DNA from 3 places in the Priestia sp. ST2 genome. Region 2 is predicted to be linked to each of the others. Evidence: riboswitches for the same ligand, from Rfam matches in the RefSeq annotation. Region 2 holds a riboswitch; each other region holds the start of a gene.
The links. Region 2 has a riboswitch for S-adenosylmethionine ahead of metE (5-methyltetrahydropteroyltriglutamate--homocysteine S-methyltransferase). Riboswitches for the same ligand answer to the same signal wherever they lie in the genome.
Positions count from the first base shown of each region.

Region 1: another riboswitch for S-adenosylmethionine. It lies ahead of AC0KUU_RS21780 (methionine ABC transporter ATP-binding protein); the one in region 2 lies ahead of metE (5-methyltetrahydropteroyltriglutamate--homocysteine S-methyltransferase).
Region 3: another riboswitch for S-adenosylmethionine. It lies ahead of AC0KUU_RS14300 (hypothetical protein); the one in region 2 lies ahead of metE (5-methyltetrahydropteroyltriglutamate--homocysteine S-methyltransferase).

Region 1 is NZ_JBVVNT010000005.1:65,821-69,100, forward strand. It holds gene AC0KUU_RS21770 (MetQ/NlpA family ABC transporter substrate-binding protein) at 1-331, opposite strand, end outside; gene AC0KUU_RS21775 (methionine ABC transporter permease) at 349-1,017, opposite strand; gene AC0KUU_RS21780 (methionine ABC transporter ATP-binding protein) at 1,010-2,035, opposite strand; SAM riboswitch class I at 2,167-2,274, opposite strand; gene AC0KUU_RS21785 (thioredoxin family protein) at 2,455-2,754, opposite strand; gene AC0KUU_RS21790 (toprim domain-containing protein) at 2,769-3,119, opposite strand.
Region 2 is NZ_JBVVNT010000004.1:655,682-658,961, forward strand. It holds gene metE (5-methyltetrahydropteroyltriglutamate--homocysteine S-methyltransferase) at 1-1,921, opposite strand, end outside; cobalamin riboswitch at 2,071-2,259, opposite strand; SAM riboswitch class I at 2,339-2,449, opposite strand; gene AC0KUU_RS20900 (hypothetical protein) at 2,530-2,781, opposite strand.
Region 3 is NZ_JBVVNT010000003.1:354,660-357,939, forward strand. It holds gene AC0KUU_RS14295 (M20/M25/M40 family metallo-hydrolase) at 1-1,076, opposite strand, end outside; gene AC0KUU_RS14300 (hypothetical protein) at 1,545-1,787, opposite strand; SAM riboswitch class I at 1,856-1,957, opposite strand; gene AC0KUU_RS14305 (amidohydrolase) at 2,020-3,174, opposite strand; gene AC0KUU_RS14310 (GNAT family N-acetyltransferase) at 3,222-3,280, opposite strand, start outside.

The DNA.
Region 1 (3,280 bases), on a different contig from region 2:
CACCGGCACTTACAAAATCATACCCTTTTTCACCCTTGTGATCTTTCAGCACTGAATTCATATAAGGAACGTGCTGGAAGTAGTTTGCATCAATTTCATTGTTTGCAAGAGCTGTGTTCGGTAAGATGTAATCTTGGAATTTTTTAATTTCTAAGTCGATTCCTTGTTTTTCTAAAATCGGTTTTGCTTGTTCTAAAATTTCAGCATGAGGCGTATTAGATGCACCCACAACAATTTTCTTTTCATCTTTTGATCCATTGTTAGATCCACATGCAGCTAATCCTACTACTAGCGCAGATGTTAGTGCTAAAGCCGAAAGCCATTTTTTCATAATAAATAATCCTCCCTTTATCTTTTATCAATTTTTGCAGTAATCGCATCTCCAATAAGTTGGATAATAAATACAATAATCAAAATTAAGATCGTAGCAGCTAGCGTTACATCATTATGACTGCGCTGGAATCCTTCTAAATATGCAAGGTTCCCAAGACCTCCAGCTCCAATCACACCCGCCATTGCCGTATAGCCGACTAGCGCAATCGTCGTTACCGTCAAACCAGAAATTAAAGCTGGCAGCGATTCAGGTAACAGCACTTTAAAGATAATAGTGCTTGTTGTTGCTCCCATTGATTTAGCAGCTTCAATAACACCTTTATCAATTTCACGCAGACCAATTTCTACAAGACGCGCATAAAATGGTGCTGCTCCCACAATTAAAGCAGGTAACGCTGCATTAGCGCCTAAAATACTTCCTACCAATGCTTTGGTAAATGGAATCAGTAAAACAATTAAAATAATGAATGGAATGGAACGAAAGATATTTACAACTGCTGACACAATGGCATATAAAGGTTTGTTTTGCCAGAGCTGTCCTTTGGACGTTAAAAATAAAAGCAAGCCCAATAAAATACCTAGAACAAACGTGGCTATAACTGAAATAGCCGTCATATATAGTGTTTCATTTGTCGCTTGAATAAAATCATCTAAAATAACGTTCGGAAATAGTTTCTCAAGCATTTGTCATTACCTCCACTTCTACCTGCTGCTCATGAATGTATGCAATGACTTTTTCAACTTCTGTTAATTCTCCGTCTAAATGAACGAACAACGTCCCGTATGAACCTGTTTGTGTATGAGAAATCTTTCCTTGCAAAATATTAATCGTTACATCAAACTGTTTTAAAATCGTTGTAATGAGCGGTTGCTCTGCTTTTCCGCCAACAAACGTAAGCTGAATAATTTGCCCGCTTGGATATAACCCCTGTACTTGTTCAATTGTTTCAAACGTTTCTTCTGGTTCAGAAATCTGTTGAACGAACCGTTTTGTAATCGGCTGCTTAGGTTTTCTGAATACTTCTAGCACTTGTCCTTCTTCTACCACTGCCCCATTTTCCATAACGGCTACCCGATGACAAATTTTACGAATAACGTGCATTTCATGAGTAATCAATACAATGGTTAACCCTAGCTTCTCATTAATATCTACTAACAGATCTAAAATGGAATCTGTCGTTTGAGGATCAAGCGCTGATGTTGCTTCATCACACAGCAATACTTTTGGGTTATTGGCTAGCGCTCGAGCAATACCAACACGCTGCTTTTGTCCACCGCTAAGCTGTGATGGATAAGCATTTTCACGCCCTTCAAGCCCGACTAACTTGATAAGCTCGTCTACTCGTTTCATTCTTTTTTCTTTTGAGATCCCTGCTATTTCTAACGGAAAAGCAATATTTTCTCGCACCGTACGCGACCACAAGATATTAAAGTGCTGAAATACCATACTAATTTCTTGTCTAGCTTTTCTGAGTTTTCCGCCTTTAATTTTTCCAATATCATTACCTGCTACTTCGACCGTTCCTGTCGTTGGTGTTTCTAACCCGTTTAGCAAGCGAATTAAAGAACTTTTCCCCGCTCCGCTATAACCAATAATTCCGTAAATTTCACCTTGGTTAACGGTTAGATTCACATTATCAACAGCTGTTATTTGACCACTTTTGGCCTGATAAATTTTTGTAACGTCTGTTAATGTAATCATATTTCTTCACCTTCTTTAGTAAAAACTTAATTATGTTAGGTTGCCCTATAGGATGAAAAAGCCGTAAAACAATTTTCCCCATCAAAAAAGCCTCTCTGCGCATGACAGAAAGGCTCGATATTTAATCCTTTCTCTCATCTTTCAAAGCACATAGCTTTGCAGGAATTGGCACCATTTCAGTTAGTCTGACGGTTGCCGGGTTTCACAGGGCTCAGTCCCTCCACCTCTCTTGATAAGAGTTCGCAACAATTATTTTGTTTTTGGGAAATATTCATTCATTTATGAACATTCATGAGTGTGATTTTAGCATGTGTCAGATAGGCTGTCAACAGGTTTTGTTCTTGGGATAATATCCCAAGATTCCAACAGCCCCAACGGTTCACTCTCTTTCAATTTCTTCATTTTAAACAAACGTTTGATTATCGAAGCTCTTCAAGTACGTGCTCGATGGAATGAAACGCATAGAGTTTTTTTACCATTTCGCCATTTTTCACTTCAATCAAACAAGGTACACTTTCAATTGAAAATATTTCTGCTTTTGAAGGCATATAATTTAAATTGCTCATTCCGATGGTCACACCGGGCAGCATCGCTTCTGCTACGGTTAACATTTTTTTTGCCAGCTGACATGTCCCGCAAAAAGGTGTATGGAAAAAGATAAACGTTCTTTGTCCTTCTTTTAACTGATCTTCAAGCTGTTTTTCGCTCCATTCTTGCATGTTGCTCATTCCTTTTATGTTAAAAATTCTGCATTAACATCGATATTGGCACTCAGTAATACTGTTGCTATGTGATGTCTAGGGGCGGCAGCAACCTCTCGGTACATTTTATCAATATATAGATGCTCTGCTTCCGGAAGCTCTCGTTTAAATTGTTTTCTTAGCTTATTCCCTGAATCATCAGAGTCAACAAGTATGTATACCTCTTTGTTAAACGTACAGTCAATAATTTCATCCAGCTTTGATAAACTAATCGTACCGTTTGTACAGATAATTTCAATTGGTTCTCGAATGATATCTTGGATACGCTTTTTATCTGATTTCCCTTCGACAATAATTACTTTTTCAATTTCAATTAGCCCCATTTTCATCACCCATAATCGTCAGTTGTATAGTAACATCATTTCTTTATGCTATACAATATTCGTTAATGTATCACAGTTCACCTGTTTTTTAAAAGAAATTTGCAAGAAAGAACTGTTTTAAAAAGCAGCTTAGGCCATATTGTTTCCATAAGACAAGAAAA
Region 2 (3,280 bases):
CGTTTTGCACCGATACCGTCGCTAGCTTGAACGCATACACCGCAGCATTTAAGTAGCTGTCCCAGTTTTCTCGTTTTAACGGCAGTCCTTCACGCAGCGCCGGTTCATCTACTTGAATCATTGAAATGCCCTGACTTTCAAGTGCTTCTACTTCTTTTCTAAGAGCAAGCGCAATTTGATTTGCGACGTCGTAGCGCGGGATATCATCACGCACAAACGACCAGTTTAAAATCGTAATCGGACCCGTCAGCATTCCTTTAACCGGCTTATTTGTTAGAGACTGTGCGTAGACCGTTTCTTTGATCGTCATCGCCTGCTCATACGATACATCTCCGTAAATAAGCGGCGGCTTCACGCAGCGAGAACCGTAAGATTGCACCCAGCCAAACTTCGTAAACTGAAAGCCTCCTAATTTCTCACCGAAGTATTCGACCATATCCGTACGCTCAAACTCTCCGTGCACAAGGACATCTAAGCCGATGTTTTCTTGAATTTCAATCCATTTTTTTATTTCCTCGTTAATGTACGCTTCATATGCTTCATCGCTTAACTCGCCTTTACGCCATTTTAGACGCTCTTTTCGCACTTCTTTTGTTTGCGGAAAGCTTCCAATCGTGGTCGTTGGAAGAAGCGGCAGTTGAAACGCTTCTTGCTGAACGCGCTGACGTACGTCAAACGGCGCTTGTCGCTCTGCTTTATAGCTGTGCAGCTGCTTCAGCTCTTTTTGCACATCTTGACAATTTCGAAAAGATGATCCATTTAATGCTTGAATTGCCTGCTTGCTTACGCTTATTTCTTCTTCTATTGCTTCTTTTCCTTGCTGCACCGCTTTTGTTAACAGCGTAATTTCCTTTAGCTTTTCATCTGCAAAAGAGAGCGCATTTTTCAATACTGGATCAATCGTCTCTTCATTTTTCACCGTGACAGGAACATGTAGCAGACTTGATGAAGGCTGAAGAATCAAACGGTCTTTTGATACGGCTTCTTCAATTTCACTGATCGTTAAAAGCTGCTCGTCCAAATTTTCACGCCAAATGTTTCGTCCGTCAATCACTCCTGCTGCCAGCACTTTATCAGTTGGAAAACCATATTTATTAAGGGCAGTGAGATTTTCGCCTCGGTCATGCACAAAGTCTAAACCAATTCCTTCAACAGGAAGAGACACGACTTCTTTATAGTAATCAACGCTGTCAAAATACGTTTGTAAAATGACTTTTACATTCGGTGCTGCTTCCTTCAAAGCTTGATAGACTTCTTTGTAAAGCGCCAGGTCTTCTTTTGATAGCGTTGTAGCTAAAACCGGCTCATCTATTTGTACCCACTCTACTCCTTCTGCTTGCAGCTCCGCTAAGATAGTTGCATAAAGCGGAACAAATTGTTCAACTACTTCTTTAAACTCACTTTTTTTATATCCTTTTGACAGCTTCACAAATGTTACTGGACCTAAAATAACGGGCTTGCCTTCAATATTCAGCTTCTGTTTTGCTTCTTTGTAAAATTGAAGCGGGCGATTTTCTACAAGTGCCGGCGTACATTCCTCAAGCTCTGGTACGATATAGTGATAATTTGTGTTAAACCATTTTGTCATCGTAGAAGCTACCGCACCTTTTGTTCCTCGCGCGATGTCAAAATACGTTTCAAGCGATACCGGTCCCCCGTCATAATCAAAGCGCTTTGGCACTAGACCAAACATAGCGGCTGTATCTAACACGTGATCGTATAAGCTAAAATCGCCGACTGGAATCAATTCAATTCCTGCGTCACGCTGTTTTTTTAAATGCCCTAGACGAAGAGACTCAATTTCCTGCAAAAAGATATCTTTCTCTAGTTTTCCTGCCCAAAACTGCTCAAGCGCTTTTTTCCATTCTCGTTTTTCACCAATTCTTGGATAACCTAAGTTTGAACTTTTTACACTGCTCATTTTTTCCACTCCCTGTATATTTTTTATCGGTAAACTAAAAAATCTCTCTTTTCGAAATGAAAAGAGAGATGATACGCATACTTAACTAAAGTTGAGATAGCCTGTTTTTCTCAACACGTATTCCTCACTCCTCTCTATATCCCGTAGAGCTTAAGTGCATACAACAGGCAGGTCTCCTGACTTAGGTTCATCGCTTCCTATCCCTTCCCATTTCAACATGAAACAGTGGTTAATAAGTTGCTCCCCATTACAGTGGCGGGACCGCGCCGGCTTTTCACCGGTCTTCCCTTTTAAGCTGCGTACATTCGTTACACAGCACCTGATGCATTTTTATAAAATTGTTCATTCAAAACATATTCACATAAAATAAAAAGCCTCTCTATCACGAATAGAGAGGCATAGTATCTATGAAATCCTCTCTTATTTTTCAAAGCTGTACGCTTTGCAGGATGTAGCACCTTTTCAACAAGAATGTTAAATGGTTGCCGGGCTTCACAGGGCCAGTCCCTCCGCCTCTCTCAATAAGAGTTTTAATTGTTTATAATATTTTGAATGTAGAGTCATCTTAACACCTTACATTTATGCTGTCAAAAGAAATTTCAAAAAAATTAGTTTTTAGGAGGCGCTGACGCTAACTTTTGCCTTAACAATTTGTAATCATCTTTTCGGTGCGTTTCGATTAAATCTTTTGCCCCTTGGTGATATCCTGACGAATAAATGTACTCTACCGCTGTTTCGATAAGCTTTCTTTTTTCTTCGGCACACTCCCGGTCCATTAAGGGGAACAGTCTACCTAAAAGGTCATTTAAATCTTCATTGATAAAACGATCAAGTCCTTCTTGCATCTTTTCGTTTGCCATGATTGCTCCTCCATTTGCTGTGTATGTTCTAAGCCTCTATAAACAGGCATTTCACTGTAAATTTTAAGATAAAGTTAAGTCATTAAACAGTATATCAAGTGAATGTTTTTCTTTAATTACATATGTAATACAAATATATGACAAATATAGAGAATATATCATCATTCATTATCTATTATAACGTTTGACTGAGCCTTCTGCTACAAGGTTTCGTTAAGAGTTATGCACATTTTTCCAAAAGAGGTTGAGACATAACAAAATGAATCCACTCTAAAGGCAAATGGAATACATGAGCTGAATCGCTTGTGACACCGCAGTTGATTTCCGTACAAGACTTCGCTTCCCGCGGGCGGTCGCTGAGCCTCCTCGTCACATACGTTCCTGTGGGGTCTCGCCTGTTCCGCTTTTCCCGCAGGAGTCTTCGTCTTGTCCTCCAATCACCTGCTAGAAAGACCTATACACATGAAACCTACGTTTGCCTTAACAAAAAAACGAACCA
Region 3 (3,280 bases), on a different contig from region 2:
TAAAGTTCTTCATACGTCCATACGTTCACGTCAAGAGATGAACCCTCCATTCCCTCAGCGTACTGCCTAGCGGCTTTATTATAATGTTTTTTTACATTTAAAGCTGCTTTTTCAGCCGATTTCAACAGCAGATCTGTTACTTCTTTAAGAGAGCGGTTTAACATAAATAAATTAAATAATACAACGGCAGAGTGCGGAACTTGAACTGAATACTCTTCTTTTAAATCTTTTTGTATCAGCACCGTAGGAGGTGGACTCGTTTCATCTCTTACTTTTTCGCAAAAATCAACGTTTAATTCTATTTCTTTTGTTAAATAAGAAGCTAGTAAATTAGCATTTAAACCAGCTAGCGGTTCCCCTACATGAGTTTCTTTTCCATAACACAAAAAGCTTGGCATGATTTTTCCAATCGATCCTGAGTACACATAGTTCGTTTGATCTCCAGGATAGCGGCTGAACACCGGTTCTGCATTTAGCATGAGAGAAAAATCCAGCTGATGTTTGCGGGCAAGTTCCAAAAGAACAGGCACTGCTTTTCTCATCCCAAGCGAATTTACTTCTTCATCCGGTACCGACAGCAGCAGGATGTTTCCGTCAAACTCTCCGTTGCATGCTCGTTCAACCATACTGATATGCAGGGCAATGCCTGCTTTCATGTCCATCGTTCCTCGTCCAAAAAGCCAGTCTCCTTTTATCATATCTTTTTGTACGTGCGCCGGAACTTGTTCCATATGGTTATAAAAAGTACGTGTTAATGTATCAGCGTGAAAAGCATCCTTTTTCCACTGTCCATAATCTTGTACATCCACTACATCGTAATGACTTACTAGTACAACTGTTTTGTTCGTATTTTTCCCTTGAACAAAAGCTGTAACAATCGATCGCCCGTCTCCTGTTGAATGAAGCTCGACTTGCTCATTTTTTTGAAAGTAAGGCAGCTTCAATAAATACGATGCTATCGATTCAGCCATTTCCACTTCTGCCATCGTTCCTGTCACGCTAGGTATAGAAACCAATTCGCTTACAAGTTTTTTTAACTGTTCTTTTGTTTGATACAAAGATGTTTTGTTCGACATACCCTTCATCTCTTTCCTTTTTCTAAATTTTCTATCAAACAAAACCATTCGTCAATCCCTTTGACAGAGACCCTTTCATCCTATCCCTATGTATCATAGTATGGCGCTGTCTTTACGCACATGATAAAAAAAGAGTGCGCGGCTAGGGATAGCACCGCACACTCTTTTTTACTTTTGGTCATCTTCTAAAAAGTCTAGGATACGATCAATAAGCTGTTCGCTTCCTGCATCGTTTCCGTGTTCAAGAGACATTTCCATTTCAATGCTCCTTTCATAAAATATTCTTGTTTTATAACATACCACAATTCATTTCGAATGTAACCTTTAATTTGTGTAAAAATTTCGACAATTTATGATTAATTTTAAAACCTAGCGAGTATTGATTATACCCACCAGATTCTTTGCTTGTCAAAAACCATGCTTTCTATTTAAAAACACTTAAAAAATAGAGGCGCGAGCAGACTTCTTCTATAAAAGACAGCCTACTCGCTCAAGCTTGGAACAGCATGATGAATAAATTTCTAGTTCATTTGCTTTTTGTATATCTTTAATATCTATGCCTACAGCATATGTACGAACATGGTTTTCGACCACAATTTCATAAAATGTTTCTAACTCACGATAAGCTACTTGATAATGCTTTCCTAATAATTTCACTGCTTCCTTTAATGCTTTCTCTCCTGTATGTGCTGCAACTGCTGTATGACTCATAAAACCCTCTCCTTTTAGAAAAATAAAAAAAACTCATTTTGCTTTGATGCAAAATGAGTTTTTCACCCGTTTTATCACCCAAAGCACATGCTTTGCTGGTAGGAGCACCTTACATTCGTAGGTTGCTGTGGAGTCAAAGAGCCAGATCTCTCGTCCACTCGTGATAACTTTTTAATTTAAAATTTATTTTATCAAACAATTCCATCCGCGTAAATAGAAAAATAAAAATATTTTAATTTTTTCGGTAATGGAATGAATTCAAAAAATGAAAGCTTAGATTAGCAAAATAAGAAGCTGCTACAAGTAATGCCTCTTCATTTAATGAAAAAGAAGGATGGTGCCATTCATATTCTCCAGCTGTACCCATCCATACAAAAAATCCTGGTACATGCTGCTGATATACGGCAAAATCTTCTCCTCCAGGCGATTGTTCAGCTTCTACGACTTGATAACTAAGATCCTCTGCCGCTTTAATAGCCAGTTTTTCCAGCTTATCATCATTGTTGACTACAGGAAGATATGGATACCATTTAACGTCTACTGAAGCCCCGAAAGCTGCGCCAATCCCTTCAGCAGTTCGTTTCATAAGAGCCGGTATTTTTTCTCTCGCTTCTTCTTGAAAGGTACGCACCGTTCCTTCAAGCGTTACTTTGTCAGGAATGACGTTCCACGAGCTCCCTCCGTGGATTTGAGTTATGCTGACAACAACATTTTGAAAGGGGCTGAGATTACGGCTGACAATGGTTTGTAAACTAGTAACAATTTGACCAGCAGCAGCAATCGGATCTATTGTTTTTTCAGGAATACCCGCGTGACCTCCTACTCCTTTGACGTCAATTTCAAAACGATCAACGCTTGCCATTAAAGGTCCCGGTTTGATCCCAATGGTTCCTACAGGAAGATCCGGTTTGTTATGCATCCCAAATATCGCTTCCACTCCTTCGAGCACACCTTTTTCAACTAGCATTTTTGCCCCTGAAGCCGTTTCTTCGGCTGGCTGAAAGATAAATCGAATCGTACCGCAAAGCTCCTGCTGACGCTCTTTAAGAAGGATAGCTGCTCCGATTATAGAAGCCGTATGAAAATCATGGCCGCACGCGTGCATAACACCGTTCACTTCAGAAGCAAATGGCAGATTGGTTTTTTCTTCAATTGGCAGCGCATCAATATCAGCTCGAATAGCGATAGTAGGTCCCGGCTTTCCTCCTACAATTTCTGCTACTGTCCCTACGTCTAATTGGAATGCATCCGCTATAGAAATATCATAGTGCCTTAACCACTTTTTAATACGTTTAGTTGTTTCATATTCTTTCATTGAAAGCTCTGGAAACCGGTGCAGCTCACGGCGTATGTCTATTAACTCATTTAGTAGTAATTGATCTGTCATATTTATCACTCTTTCACATTTCTTAATTTGGATCACTTCTCTATCTTTTACGACAAAGAGTGTACCTTATTGAATTTTTTATAAAGAAATACGGTCGTATAACCTT